Regions from separate parts of the Gordonia aquimaris genome, predicted to be linked through region 1. Evidence: predicted binding sites of a transcription regulator. Region 1 holds the regulator's gene; the other holds the start of a gene.

Region 1 (7,621 bases):
TCTGGTCTTCGACGGATTCGTCGTCGCGACCCCGCACGACCGCCTTGTCCATGTGCCGCGCTACCTCGAGGCCGCGACCGTTCGCCTCACGGAGTTGCCCGCAGCTGCCGGCCGCGACAGTACCGCCCTGGCATCCATCGATCGTGTTGTGACGCATTGGAATCAGCGTGCAACGCACCTCGCTGCGGCGCGCCGGGATGCGTTCGACGAACACGCGCACTGGCTTGTCGAGGAACTGCGGGTGGGACTGTTCGCGCAGCGGTTGGGCACCGCACGGCCGATCTCGGAGAAGCGGGCGATCCGCGCCCTCGATCAGTTCAGCTGAGACCGTCGGTGACGCTGACCCGCTCATCAACCACCCCGGAATCGGCCTCGGAGCGGTGGGTGAGATTGCCCTGCAGGTCGTCGATCTCTCGCTGAAAGTCCTCCAGCGAGTCGAATGACCGGTAGACCGAGGCGAAGCGCAGATAGGCCACCTCGTCGAGATCACGCAGCGGACCGAGGATCGCCAACCCCACCTCATTGCTGGGAATCTCGGCCGATCCCGATGCGCGGACCGCATCCTCGACCTGCTGGGCCAACTTGGCGAGCGCGTCCTCGGCGACGTCTCGGCCCTGGCAGGCCCGACGAACCCCGCGCATCACCTTCTCCCGACTGAACGGCTCGGTGACCCCGTTGCGTTTGGCGACCGACAGCACGGCACTCTCGACGGTCGAGAATCGGCGACCGCACTCCGCACACGAACGGCGCCGTCGGATCGCCTGCCCCTCGTCGGCGACACGCGAGTCGATGACCTTGGTGTCTTCGTTCTTGCAAAACGGGCAGCGCATGTCATCCTCACGCACGTCTCTGGACACACCGGCGTACCGGTCACCCGTCACGCCGTGCCGGTTCCCGGCCGGACCCTGTGCCATCGAGGATACCGTCAGGCCCTCAGCTGTATGCGGGTGCGATCAAAGCCTGCCCCACCCGCAGGCCGGAGCCGGCGAGTTTGTTGCGTTCGACGATCTGCTCGATGACGGCCTGGCGTGGCACATCCGGCGCGATGCGATCGGCGATGGAGCTCAACGAATCACCCTGCCGCACGTGGACCACCTCGGTCCCGGTAGGGCTCGGTTGCACCGACGCGGCATAGTTGGAGCCGACGATGGCGACCGCCCACACCAGCACCGCGAGCGCCCCACCGAGCACCACGGCTGCGGCCGTCGCGCGTCGACGCACGAACCTACGGTCGACTCCCGGCGACGCACAACTCGTCCCCGACACCCGTGCCGCGGGGGCACCGGACCCGCCCGGTCGACGCCTCGTGGGCCCAGTGGAGTCATATCGCCCCCGCCGCCGCGGTCGGGAGACATGCCCGGCCGGGACTCTGTCGCGCGTCGGGACGTCTGCAGGGCGCCCGGATGCCGGGTGCATCGGGGACGCAGCCGGTGCGTACTGCGTCTGCCGATGAAGGGTCGCTGTGCTCATCGTGTCCTCCTGGGAACGAGTCGGATCGAACCTCGGGCGCCTCTCGAACGCACGTCGCTCATGTGTTCGAGAGAACGCATGTTCGATTTGTAGCACGTGGGTCCGACAATGTCTCGACACACGTCGAACACATGTTTGAACATGTCAAAATGTTCGGCTACTGTCGGCGACATGGTGACGTGCGTGGATGGGCCCTGAACAGCAGCTCCGAACCAGCCGAGCAGTCTCCCCGAACAGACCAGCAGTTTTTCGATCCAGACCGGCAACCCGTAATCGGCCACTGCCGGTTTCGGCGACAGGAAGGACTCGACCGATGAGCGACAAAGCCGGCGGGCGGCGCGGCGCGTCCCGCGGGATCAGCAGCAAGCCGAAACCCGAGGCGCAGGCGCCGACCGGAGCCGATACGGAGGCGTCGGATAGCGCGGTCGCCGATCCGGAAGTCGTCGAGGCTAGCCTGACCCCTCGTCAGCGAGGCGTGCTCGAGTACATCCGCGCCTCGGTCCGCGAGCGCGGATATCCGCCGAGCATCCGGGAGATCGGCGATGCCGTCGGCCTCACCTCGACGTCGTCGGTGGCCCACCAGCTGCGGACCCTGGAACGCAAAGGTCTACTCAAGCGCGACCACAACCGCCCACGCGCGGTCAACATCCAAGACGGCGACCAGCACATCCCACCGGGCGGTACGGCCGCATCCGGCGATGGCGCGCAGTTGCCCACCCCGACGTTCGTACCGGTCCTCGGCCGGATCGCGGCGGGTGGACCCATTCTCGCCGAGGAAGCCGTCGAGGACGTGTTCCCGCTGCCCCGCGAACTCGTCGGTGAGGGCTCACTGTTCCTGCTCCGCGTGGTCGGCGAGTCGATGATCGACGCGGCGATCTGCGACGGCGACTGGGTGGTCGTACGCCAGCAGAGTGTCGCCGACAACGGCGACATCGTGGCAGCGATGATCGACGGCGAGGCCACGGTCAAGACCTTCAAGCGCAAGGACGGCCACGTCTGGCTGATGCCGCACAACGATCTGTTCGACCCGATCTCGGGCGATGACGCAGCCATTCTCGGCAAGGTCGTCACCGTGATGCGTCGGGTCTGAACCCGAGCGGGCCGGCCGCTCAGCCGACCACTGCGCCGGCCAGCACCGCAGTCGCAGCAGCACGCGCCGCGGCGGGTTCGGCCGTCGCCAGGGCAGCCTCGGCGGCCGCACGACATTGCTCGACGGTCACCTCCGCGAGCCTGGCGCCGACCGCGGCCGAGGCCGCGGGCGCAGTCGACAGGGACGTGACCCCGAGTCCGACCAGCACACACGCGAGCAACGGATCGGCTGCCGCCTCGCCGCAGACCCCGACGGGTTTGTCGGCGGCCTGACCGGCGCGCGCCACGCCGGCGATAAGGGTGAGCACCGCGGGCTGCCAGGGATCGGTGAGAGCGGCGAGCTCCGCCGACATCCGGTCGGCGGCCATCGTGTACTGGGTCAGGTCGTTGGTTCCGATCGACACGAAGTCGACCTCCGCCAGGATCGATTCGGCGAGGATCGCTGCCGCCGGCACCTCGATCATCACACCGGCGATCAGTCCGCGTCGGCGTACCTCCCCGGCGAACTCCGCGGCCTCGGTCGCCGAGGCGATCATCGGCGCCATCACCCACGGCGTCGGTTGATGTCCGTCGGCGGCTGCCGCGATCGCGTCGAGCTGGGCCGCCCGGATGCCCGGATGAGCATCGACGATCCGGTTGCCACGCACGCCGAGTGCCGGATTGGTCTCCTCGATCTGCGTGACGAACTTCAGCGGCTTGTCGGAGCCCGCATCGAGGGTCCGGATCACCACCTTGCGCCCCTCGAAGGCGTCGAGCACCTCGCGATAGAGCCGCGTCTGCTCCTCCACCGAGGGCTCGTCCGCGCGGTCGAGAAACGCCAACTCCGTGCGGAACAGGCCGACACCCTCTACCGGGTGGGAGGTCGCCGACCGGGCCGACGTGCCATCGGCGACATTGGCGAGGACCGCGATCGGTCGCCCGTCGGCGGTCACTCCCGGTCCGGCCCAGGCCGCCACCAATTCCGCCATCCGCCGGCTCTCGGCCACGCGCGCGGCGGCGTCGTCGGGATCCGGCTCGACCTCCAGGGTGCCCGCGGTACCGTCGACCAGCACCGTCGTCCCGGCGGCCACCTCACCGAGGCCGGATACCGCCACCACACACGGAATCCCGAGTTGTCGCGCGATGATCGCGGTGTGACTGGTCGGGCCGCCCAGCCGTGTGACCAGCGCGGTGACCTTTGTCGGGTCCAGTCCCGCCGTGTCGGCCGGAGCAAGATCGTCGGCCAACAGCACAGACGGTTCGGCGGGTTCCGGAACCCCGGGTTCGGGGACTCCCAGTAGTTCGGCGACCACGCGGTCCCGGACATCGTTGAGATCCGTGACGCGCTCGGCCATGAGGCCGCCGAGCTTGGTGAACATCTCCGCGAACTGGTCGGTCGCGGCGACCGCTGCCGCCGGCGCTGGCGTCCCTGTCGTGATGAGTTTCGAGGCCGCGCCGGTCCACCCGCGGTCCTCGGCGAGACCCGCCGTCGCCGACAACACCTCCGCCGCGGCACCCGAGGCGTGTGATGCCCGCTCCCGCAGCCTCCCCGCGACCGCGGCCGCCGCGTCGGTGAACCGCTTGATCTCCACGTCGCGTTCGTCCTCGAGGACTGGGGCGGCGACGGCCGGATCATACACCGGACGCTCACCCGGCCAGATCGCGGGCCCGTAGGCGTGTCCGCCGACGACCGGCGTTCCGTTCAGTACGTGTGTGTGCTCCACCGAGATCCTCACTTGTCCGACGGGCTGGGCCACGGTGTGCCGCCACGATCCACTGGTCACCGTTGTGATCCAAGTTACAAGAAAACCTTGACTTGTCAACATAAACAGGCGTAAACACAGATATACCCACATCCAACGCCAATCAAATCAACAGACGAGGACATCGTGTACGCGGAAGAACGTCAGCAGGCGATCGCCAACCAGGTACGGGTCAACGGCCGCGCCTCGGTCACCGCTTTGGCCTCGTTGTTCGACGTGACGAGCGAGACCGTCCGCCGCGATCTCGCTGTGCTGGAACGCAACGGACACCTCCAGCGCGTCCATGGTGGCGCCGTACGTCCCGGCGCGACGCCGGTCGTCGGCGAACAGGGCATCGACGAACGCCTGATGTCGCACACCGACCAGAAGCTCGCGATCGGTGCGGCCGCGTCGCGCTTCCTCCCACCCGACGGCGGGTCGGTGTTCATCGACGCCGGCACCACCACCTACCAGGCCGCCCTCGCACTCCCCCGTGACCGCCGACTGACGTTGATGACCCACAGCATTCCCATCGCCGGCGCCCTGGCCGCACAGGGCGCCGAGACCCTGCATGTGCTCGGCGGCCGAGTCCGCGGACTCACCCAGGCGATGGTCGGCGCCGACACCGTCGCCGCACTCGAACGGCTGCGCATCACCACGGCCTTCGTCGGCACCAACGGCATCAGCATCGCCCACGGTCTGTCCACCCCGGATCCGGACGAGGCAGCGATCAAGTCGGCGATCGTCCGTTCCGCCCACCGCGTCGTCGTTCTGGCGGACTCGTCGAAGGCGGGCCATGAAGATCTCACGTCCTTCGCCGCGCTCGCCGACATCGACGTACTGATCACCGACACCGGTATCGACCCCGACTTCGCGGGGGCACTCGCCGACCACGGCATCGAGACGGTGATCGCGTGATCACCGACCACACCACGGAGAGGGAATCCATGACAGACCCCCACCCGGCTTCGGCCGCCGGCCGGGTCGACCCCGGCCGTTCGCCGGCGATCGTGACCGTGACAGCAAATCCGAGTCTGGACCGGACGCTGGAACTGACCGCGCCGTTGAGCCATGGCGCGGTCCAGCGTGCGAGCAACGTCCGCACCGAACCGGGCGGCAAGGGCGTCAACGTCGCCCGGGTGGCATCCGCTGCGGGTATCGGAACGCGGGCACTGCTCCCGGCGCGCGCCGGTGACCCGCTGCTCGCGGCGCTCGACTCGGTCGCGTTGCCCTACCTGACACTCGCGATCGACGGTGAGGTCCGGTCCAACGTCACCATCGTCGACCCCGACGGCACCACCACGAAGGTCAACGCACCCGGTTTCGTGCTCGACGACGCGTCGGCCGCCGAACTGACCGAGCTGGTCCTCGCCAATGCCGGCGATGCCCGCTGGGTGGCGTTGTGCGGCTCGCTGCCGCCGGGGCTGCCGCACAACTGGTACCGCACGGTCGTCGACGCACTTGCCGATACGGGTTGCCGGGTGGCGGTGGACACCTCCGGCGCTCCGCTCGCCGCGGCGGTCACCGGGCCGGTCGATCTGCTCAAGCCCAACGAGGAAGAGCTCGCCGAGGCCACCGGTGTCGACCCGGCGGAGTTGTCGACGGCATCCGCGCGTGGCGACCACGCTCCCCTGGTCGCCGCCGCCACCGTGCTGGCGCACCGCACCGGGGCGGCGATCCTCGCCACTCTCGGCGCCGCCGGCGCCCTGTTGGTCACCTCGACAGGCGCATGGTTCGCGACCCCACCGCCCATCGTGCCGCGCAGCACCGTCGGCGCCGGCGACGCTGCCCTCACCGGTTATCTCATCGCCGAGTGCGGTGGTGCCGAGGAACCCGAACGGCTCCGGATGGCCGTGGCGTACGGCTCTGCGGCCACCGCTCTGGCCGGCACTCAACCGCCCTATCCCGATCAGATCGATCCGGACAACGTCTCCGTCACCGACCTCACCGGGGCCGCCAGTGCAGGTTGACGATCCCCTTGCGTTGACACCGAAGCAAATCCACCTTCCGACAAGCACCCGCACGAAGGAAAACCCATGTCAGAACAGATCATCACCCCACAGACGGTGAGCCTCGACGTGGACGCCGGCGACGACCCGGCGGCCGTGATCGGTTACCTCGCCGATCGGCTGGCCTCGGCCGGCCGCACCACCGACGCCACCGTGCTGGCCCGCGGCGCGCTCGATCGCGAGGCCAAGTCCGCCACCGGACTGCCCGGCGGAATCGCGATCCCGCACGCGCGCGCCGCGTCGGTCACCGCAGCCTCCCTCGCGATGGCGCGCCTGTCGCGAAAGGTCGACTTCGGCGCCCCGGACGGTCCCGCCGACCTGGTGTTCCTCATCGCCGCACCCGAAGGCGGCGCCTCCGAGCACATGAAGCTGCTCAGCTCGCTGGCCCGGTCGCTGGTGCGTCCGGAGTTCGTCGACTCGCTGCGGGCGGCCGACAGCGACGAGCGCGTCGTACAACTCGTCGACGAGGCCATCAACCCGCAGCCCACCCAGACGCCGGCGGCGACATCCACGGTGGCGACCCCCGAGACAACGCCCACGGCACCAGACGCCGGCGACGCCGATCGACGGCCGTCTGTCGTGGCGATCACCGCCTGCCCCACCGGTATCGCCCACACCTACATGGCCGCCGACGCACTCAAGTACGCGGCCGAACGCGCCGACGTCGACTTCCACGTGGAAACCCAGGGTTCCTCAGCGACCACCTCGTTCGATCCCCAGGTCATCGCCGATGCCGACGCCGTGATCTTCGCCACCGATGTCGGGGTGAAGGGCAAGGATCGTTTCCGCGGCAAACCCGTGGTCGCCTCGGGCGTCAAACGCGCGATCAACGAACCCGACGCGATGATCGCCGAAGCGGTTGCCGCGTCGAAGAATCCGTCGGCGACCGTGGTCAGCGGCGCCGCCGACGACGACGGCGCCGAAACGGAGGCATCCGGGACTGCGGGCGTCGGTCTCGGCGGCCAGGTCCGACAGGCGCTGATGACGGGTGTGAGCTACATGATCCCGTTCGTCGCGGCCGGCGGCTTGCTCATCGCATTGGGCTTCCTGCCCTTCCTCGGCGGTTACGAGATCGCCAACAGCACCCTCGATGAAGCCGGCTCACTGTCCGACGGCGCTTTCATCGCACTGAACAACAGTCTCTGGGACCTCCCGGCCGGCGGACTCGGCCAGTACATCGGCGCCGTACTCTTCGCAGTCGGCTCGCTGGCCATGGGCATGCTGGTCCCGGTGTTGGCCGGCTACATCTCGTTCGCCATCGCCGACCGACCGGGCATCGCGCCGGGATTCGTGGCCGGCCTGGTCTCGGTCGCCGTGGGCGCGAGCTTCATC
Region 2 (7,621 bases), on a different contig from region 1:
GGTGGCGCAACATCACCGTCAACGCCATCGCGCCCGGCCCGTTCGAATCACGCATGATGGCTCACTTCCTCGCCGAACGTGGCGATGAGATCGCGGCCTCATCTCCGCTGGGTCGTATCGGCCGGGCCGATGACGTGATCGGTACCACGGTGTACCTGACGAGCAGGGCCGGTAGCTACCTCACCGGCGCAGTGATCCCGGTCGATGGAGGGATCTCCACCACGCGCTGACATTGCCCCGGAAGTTTTTTTGCCGGCCCGGGAATGCAATCGGACTGCGGTCCGTTTAAGGTGGTGTTGGGTCGAAAGCGCCCACCAGACCCAAGACCACACCCATTGGAGGTATCACCATGACCGCAGCCGTAGCCGCCCCCATCGCAACCGGCACCTGGACCATCGACCCGGCTCACTCGGCCGTCGCGTTCTCCGTCAAGCACCTGATGGTCAGTAAGGTGCGCGGCAACTTCGAGACCTTCTCGGGCACCATCACCATCGCCGAGGACGGCACCCCCTCGGTGCAGGCCGAGATCGACGTCACCTCGATCACCACCGGCAACGATCAGCGCGACGGACACATCAAGTCCGCCGACTTCTTCGACGCCGAGAAATTCCCGAAGGCCACCTTCGTCTCGACCGGCGTGGCTCCCAAGGGCGACGACTACGTGCTCACCGGTGACTTCACCCTGAAGGGCGTCACCAAGTCGGTCGAACTGGACCTCGAGTTCAACGGCACGAACCCCGGCATGGGCCACGGCGCGGTCGCCGGCTTCGAGGCGAGCACCGTCCTCAACCGTAAGGACTTCGGCATCGACATCGACATGCCGCTCGAAGGTGGCGGCGTCGTGGTGGGCGACAAGGTCACCATCACGCTCGAGATCGAGGCCAACCAGCCTGCCTGATCCGATCACGAACGTCCGGCCCGATCGGCCGGAGCGTCGGCCGGCTCCACACCTGAACCCCTCATCCCCCGAGGCCGTGGAGCCGGCCGTTCTGCATGCCGGGGGCATCCGGGACCTCGAGGCCCTGCCCGCCGCCGTCGGTCATGGGTACCCTGCAGGTACCTACCGGCGCAGGAGGTGGCCGTCATGGCGCGACCACTCGGCCACGCCGCCCTGCAACGGGCGTGGCCGTACATCCACGGCGAGGCACTGCCGCGATACCTGTGGGGCCGCCACGGCGGCACCAACGTTCGGGACCTCGCAGAACTGCCCCGCACACAACGCGCCCGCATGTCGCGGCGGGCGACCGCAGCCGCCGCGATCGCGCTGATCGGTACGAACTGTGCGATCGGCATCGAGACCTTTTTGCTGGTGCAGCTGGCGTACAACGGCAGTCAGCTCACCTTGGAGGGCACGGTCGGCGCCCCCAACTTCCCGGCAGTGCTCACCGGCATCATCGTCGGCACGCTGACCAACATGCTGTTCGGCGTCCTACTGATCAAACCGCAGGTCGATTGGTTCGTGAGCGGAATACCCGCCGATCGTGCTCGCCGCGCAGCCATCCGTCACATACCGCGCAATCAGGTGATCGCCACGCTGGCCGCCTGGACCACCGCCGTCGGCTCCTACGCCGTCGTCGCCGACGACCCGTCGTCGTCGCGCACGGCCGGGGTCGCCGCGGCCTTTCTACTCGCGGCGATGTCGAGTTCGTGTATCACCTATCTGTTCGCCGAACGGGCGGCCCGACCGCTGGCGGTGGTCGCCTTCCGTGACTTCCCGGCGCGACACGTCTTTCACGGTGTCCGCAGCCGGATGATCGCGGTGTGGCTGGTGAGCTCCGCCGTACCGATGTTCGGGTTGTTGCTGCTCAATCTCGGGCGATGGTTGGATATGCTCCCGCCGGTCAGCGGTCCGGTCGACTGGACGATCATCATCCTCGGGGTGGTGGCGCTGGTCGCCGGTATCCGGGTGATCACCCTCGTGGGTCGTTCCATCGCCGACCCGCTCAGCGATCTGCACCATGCGGTCACGCGCGTGGACGCGGCCGACTACACCGTCCGGGTGCCTGTCTACGACTCCTCCGAACTCGGCGTGCTGCAGCACGGCTTCAACACGATGGTGATCGGACTCGAGGAGCGCGAGCGGATGCGGCAGCTCTTCGCCCGCCATGTCGGCGACACCGTCGCGGCGCAGGCACTCGAACACGGCGAGGGGATGCGGGGAGTCAACGCGACGGTCGGTGTGCTGTTCGTGGACATCATCGACTCCACCGGTATGGCCGCGCGGCAGGATCCGGGGGCCACCGCTGAGCTGCTCAACGACTTCTTCACCATCGTTGCCGACGTGGTCGACGGCCATCACGGCTTCGTCAACAAGTTCGAAGGCGACTCGGCGCTGGCGATCTTCGGCGCGCCGGTGGAACTCGACGACCCTGCCACGTCGGTACTGTCCGCGGCGCGTGACCTCGCCGATCGGTTGGGGGACGAACTCGACATCGGGTGGGGAATGGGTATCTCCTACGGAACGGTGTTCGCCGGCAACATCGGCGCCGAGACCCGTTACGAGTACACGGTGATCGGTGACGCGGTGAACGAAAGCGCGCGGTTGTCGGATCTGGCCAAACAGTCCGGCAGCTCGGTGATGGCGTCGGGTGCGGCGCTGGCCTGCGCCACCGACGACGAGGCAGGTGAGTGGATTCCGGTGGGGACGCGGTCACTGCGCGGTCGCAGTGAGCCGACTCAGGTGTTCGCGCCGCGCTCGATTGCCACGCGCCCGCCGGGAATCTCGATCGGCACGGTGGTGGCCGGTCTGCTCCGGCCGGCGCGCCGGGTCACCGGGCAGTTGTGATCGCTCGTTGACGACGTTGGTCGGAGACCATAGCGTCGCTGGCAGTCAGCGCACAGCATCGATGGGGAGGCATGATGAGCAAGTGGACGACCGCGGACATCCCGGATCAGACCGGGCGCCGGTTCGTGGTGACCGGAGCCAACAGCGGTCTGGGGGCCGAGACGGCGAAAGCGTTGGCAAAGGCCGGTGCCACCGTGACCCTGGCGTGCCGCAATGTCAACAAGGCGCAGCCGGTGGCAGCCGAAATCGGTCCGAATGCGACTGTGGCACAGTTGGATCTGGCTGATCTGGCATCGGTGCGGACGTTCGCCGACAGCTGCGATGGTGCCGACGTGCTGATCAACAATGCCGGGGTCATGGCGATTCCGATGCGCCGCACCGCCGATGGATTCGAGATGCAGATGGGCACCAATCATCTCGGACACTTCGCGTTGACCGCGCTGCTACTGCCCAAGATCGCCGACCGAGTGGTCACGCTCTCGTCATCCATGCATCAGATTGGACGCATAGACCTCGATGATCTGAACTGGGAGGCGCGCAGATACCGCCGGTGGCGTGCGTACGGGGACTCAAAGATGGCGAATCTGATGTTCGGCAAGGAGTTGGCCGAGCGGCTCGCCGCGGCCGGGTCGTCGACGAGCTCGATGATCGCGCATCCCGGTTACGCGGCCACGGAGCTACAGGGGCGATCGGAGACGGTCGAGGACGTGTTCATGAAGTTCGGCAACAAGATCTTCGCGCAGAGTGCCGCCGAGGGTGCGCTGCCCACGCTGTACGCCGCGACATCGCCGGATGCCACGAACGGCACCTTTTACGGTCCGACCGAGATGTTCGGCAGCCGCGGGGCCCCGGGTGTCTCCGGCTACCACAAGCGTGCTGACGACGCCGGCGTCCGAGACAAGCTGTGGACGATGTCCGAACAGCTCACGAAGACCGACTTCGTGGTCTGAGGAACGAGGCGCCAGCCGAGTGTCACGAAGGGCGGCCGCGCCTACTGGACGTCGAAGGTGATCGCGTTCGAGGCGCCGGAGATGGTGTCGGTGACGCTGATCGAGTACGACCCCGGAGCGCGCAGCGTGTAGGGCTTGACCGACGTGCAATCCTGCGTGCTGAAGAGCTGCGCCTTCTTCGGCACCTTCGGCCCGCTCAACCGGATCTGCATCGCGCATTCGTCGCCGTCTACGACGGGCCCGGCATCGATCGTCGAGTTGTAGCGGACGCCGAGTTGTGAGTTCCGGGGATACACACCCGGGCTGATCGGTTGCGTGTTCGGCGCGTACACCCAGACGTTGATCGACCTCACCCCGTTGGGGGCGTTGTCGCGTCCCAGCTTGCCGTAGTGCTCGGTCTTGTCGCCCGAGGAGCCGAGTGCTGAACTACCGGCATCGAGCAGATCCGAACTGCCCGCACTCCCGGAACCGGAACTGCCTGCGCTGCCGAAGACGGAGTCCAGTGGAGCGGCGAGGGCGGGTGCGGCGGAGACTGCGATGGCCACCGCCGCCGATCCGACGGCGAGCGCAAACAAGCGCGACTTGAGACTCACTGACAACCCCCCGATGCGTGGACCTTCTCGTCGATTCAACCACCACCGACCGTGACCATGTTGGCGGGGCGACAAGAACGGGTGAATTTCGGTTGCGCCGATCACCACACGCCGCGGGGGCGGAACTGGACGCTGATGCGTGGGCCGACCCCGGAGGCCTTCGGTACCGCGTGCTCCCAGGTGCGCTGGCAGCTGCCGCCCATCACCAGCAGGTCACCGGGGCCCACCACGAAGCGCACCGACGGGCCGCCGGCGCGTGGACGCAGCAGCAACGGCCGGGGTGAGCCCAACGACACGATCGCCACCATGGTGTCCTCGTGTGAGCCCCGCCCGATCCGGTCGCCGTGCCAGGCAACGCTGTCGGAACCATCCCGGTAGAGGCACAGGCCCGCGGTGGCGAACCCTTCGGGTAACTCGCGGCGGTAATGGCCGCTGAGTGCGTCACGTGCGGCGACGAGCATCGGGTCGGGAAACGATTCGGCGGAATGGTAGGTCGCGACCAGCCGCGGGACGTCGACCACCCGGTCGTACATGCGTCGTCGCTCGGCGCGCCATGCAGTGGCCGTGTGTAGGCGGTCAAAGAGTGCGGCCGAACCGGCGACCCATCCGGGACGTAGATCCACCCACGCGCCGTCCGACAGCACGTGTCGGGACGTGCGGTCGAGCGAGCGCAACTCCGTGTCGGTCGACTGGTCGAACAGCGACCACTGCATACCTGCGGTCATGAACGCGAGCATACCGACTCATGCGAACGCGTGTTCGATATTGTGCGCGTCACGGCGGTGCGCGGAGGGAGGCACTCGACACTCTGGCGACGGACTCGCTGGCGAAATCCGACATTTGTTGTTATCCAGTAACAAGTGGTAGTCACTAACACCTTTGACTGCCGGCGATCCGCCGATCCGAGAGGGAGACGATGGCCTCAATGCTGTTCCGAGTCGGAAGATTCTGCTTCCGACACAAATGGTGGGTGATCGCGACGTGGCTGCTCGCCGCCGTCACGGTGGCCGGTTTGGTGGGCGCGCTGAGCCCGAAGTTCGCGAAGGACTTCAGCCTGCCGGGTACCGACTCCGGTACCGCCACCTCGCAGATCGAGGAATACTTCCCGCAGGTCATGGAGCAGCAGTCGCAAGCGTCGACCAGCGTGCTCGTGGCCGCCGACGACGGGCTGGCCGCGCACACCGATCAGATCAACGCGCTGGTCGAGGACCTCAAGTCACTGCCCGATCTGACCGATGCGAGCACCGTGGTCAACCCGGTGGTGGCCGCGCAGGCCAACCCGACCATCGGCGCGTCGGTCCTCGGCGACGAAGGTCGGGTGGGCCTGATCCAGATCCGCCAGAACATCGAGATCATGGATCTCACCGTCGAGGAGAAGGAGCAGCTGCAGGAGATCCTCGCCCAGCACAGTGGTGATGGCCTGCAGGTGGAGGCCACCGGCTCGCTCATGCAGGTCATGGAGGCCGGTGGGACTGCCGAGCTGATCGGTTTCGCGGTCGCCTTCGTGGTCATGATCGTCGCGTTCGGTGCGCTCGTGGCGGCATTCATCCCGCTGGTCACCGGCCTGGTGGGCGTGATGATCACCATCATGCTGCTCACGCTGTCGGCGGAGTTCCTCAGCATCAACGAGACCGCTACCGCGATCGTCACCATGCTCGGCATCGCCGTCTCGATCGACTACGCGCTGTTCATCGTGTCCCGCTACCGGACCGAGCGCATGCGGGGTGGTGATCCCGCCGATGCGGCCGGCCGAGCGGTCGGCACTGCCGGATCGGCCGTCGTCTTCGCCGGCCTCACCGTGATCATCGCCGTCGCAGCCCTGATGGTCATCGGCATCCCGCTGATCACCCAGATGGGTATGGGCGCCGCGGTCGCCGTGTTCATGGCGGTGGTCGCAGCTCTCACGTTGATCCCGGCGCTGCTCGGCGCGGTCGGCCGATTCGCCTTCACCCCGCGCATACCGTGGATCAAGCACGCTGAGGAGAGTGCGACCTTCGATACCGTGGGCGTCAAAGTCGGTCGCAGAGTGGTCAATCGGCCGATCCCGTTCATCGTCGCGGGGCTCGCCGTGCTGGCTCTGGCCGCGATCCCGATGTCCAAGATGGAACTCGGCATGTCGCTGACCAGCGACGACGAGGCGCAGGCGCAGACCTTGCTGCAGCGCGGTTTCGGTGAGGGCATCAACGGGCCGCTGCTGGTGGTGCTGCACACCGAAGACGGTGACGTCAGCGCTGCGGCCGACAGTGCCGTGGAACATATCGCGACGCTCGACGACGTGGCCAACGCCGCCACGCTCACCTGGATGGGTAACGGAACACCGCAGCCACAGGTGGGAGCGGACACCGCACTCATCTCGGTGACGCCGATCAGCGCGCCATCGGATGCCGCAACGCACGATCTGATGGAGACGATCCGCGACTACGCGCCCACCGCCGAAGCCGCCGGGGTGGAACTGCATGTCGGTGGGCAGACGGCGATCCTGTCGGATCTGTCGGCCAAACTCGACAGTGCGCTGATCCCGTATCTGGTGGTCGTGGTCGGGCTGGCATTCCTGATCATGATCGGCGTCTTCCGCTCGATCTGGGTGCCCCTGATCGGCACCCTCGGCTTCATCTTCTCCGTGCTCGCCACCTTCGGCATGACGGTGCTCTTCTTCCAGGAAGGCGCACTGGGCCTGATCGACAACACCAAGCCCATCCTGTCGTTCCTGCCGATCTTCCTGATCGGCGTGGTGTTCGGCCTGGCGATGGATTATCAGGTGTTCCTGGTGACCCGAATGCGCGAGGAGTACATCCACGGGATGTCCGCCAAGGACGCCATCATCGCCGGATATCGGCACGGTGCGCGTGTGGTCACCTCCGCCGCGATCATCATGATCAGCGTGTTCGCCGCGTTCATGCTCGCGCCTGACACCACGGCCAAGATGCTCGGCTTCTCGCTTGCGGTGGCAGTGGCGTTCGACGCCTTCATCATCCGGATGATGGTGGTGCCGGCGATCATCGCTCTGCTGGGTGATCGCGCCTGGGGGCTGCCGAAGTGGTTGGATCGTCTTGTGGTGAACTTCGACATCGAGGGTGGTGCGGTCCGCGACCGCGGGCTCGAACACCTCGATGCCGACAACGAGCGGCAGGCGGTCGCCCCGGCGACCTGATCAGGGAGGTCACCGACAAATGGCCACACCGACGACGTCCCCGGGCTGCGGCCCGGGGCGTCGGATCGGTTTGCGGGAGAAGAACAAGATTCGCACCCGCAAAGCGATCCGCGACGCGGCGATGAAGCTGTTCGCCGAGTAC

What was found. The regulator LexA, encoded in region 1, represses DNA repair genes until DNA is damaged. The targets are predictions, from matches to a motif close to CGAACANNTGTTCG.
Region 2: the regulator LexA is predicted to act here: its motif matches at 5,077-5,090, upstream of OSB52_RS15920 (alpha-ketoglutarate-dependent dioxygenase AlkB).

What each region holds. Positions count from the first base shown of each region.
Region 1 covers NZ_JAPKFM010000016.1:50,097-57,717, reverse strand. Annotated here, with positions in the region: gene hrpA (ATP-dependent RNA helicase HrpA) at 1-325, shown strand, start outside; gene nrdR (transcriptional regulator NrdR) at 318-830, opposite strand; gene OSB52_RS15285 (LysM peptidoglycan-binding domain-containing protein) at 934-1,221, opposite strand; gene lexA (transcriptional repressor LexA) at 1,784-2,560, shown strand; gene OSB52_RS15275 (phosphoenolpyruvate--protein phosphotransferase) at 2,580-4,262, opposite strand; gene OSB52_RS15270 (DeoR/GlpR family DNA-binding transcription regulator) at 4,428-5,198, shown strand; gene OSB52_RS15265 (1-phosphofructokinase family hexose kinase) at 5,228-6,250, shown strand; gene OSB52_RS15260 (PTS fructose transporter subunit IIABC) at 6,317-7,621, shown strand, end outside.
Region 2 covers NZ_JAPKFM010000017.1:57,861-65,481, reverse strand. Annotated here, with positions in the region: gene OSB52_RS15945 (SDR family oxidoreductase) at 1-230, shown strand, start outside; gene OSB52_RS15940 (YceI family protein) at 350-898, shown strand; gene OSB52_RS15935 (adenylate/guanylate cyclase domain-containing protein) at 1,085-2,785, shown strand; gene OSB52_RS15930 (oxidoreductase) at 2,860-3,735, shown strand; gene OSB52_RS15925 (hypothetical protein) at 3,777-4,328, opposite strand; gene OSB52_RS15920 (alpha-ketoglutarate-dependent dioxygenase AlkB) at 4,430-5,053, opposite strand; gene OSB52_RS15915 (MMPL family transporter) at 5,245-7,479, shown strand; gene OSB52_RS15910 (TetR family transcriptional regulator) at 7,499-7,621, shown strand, end outside.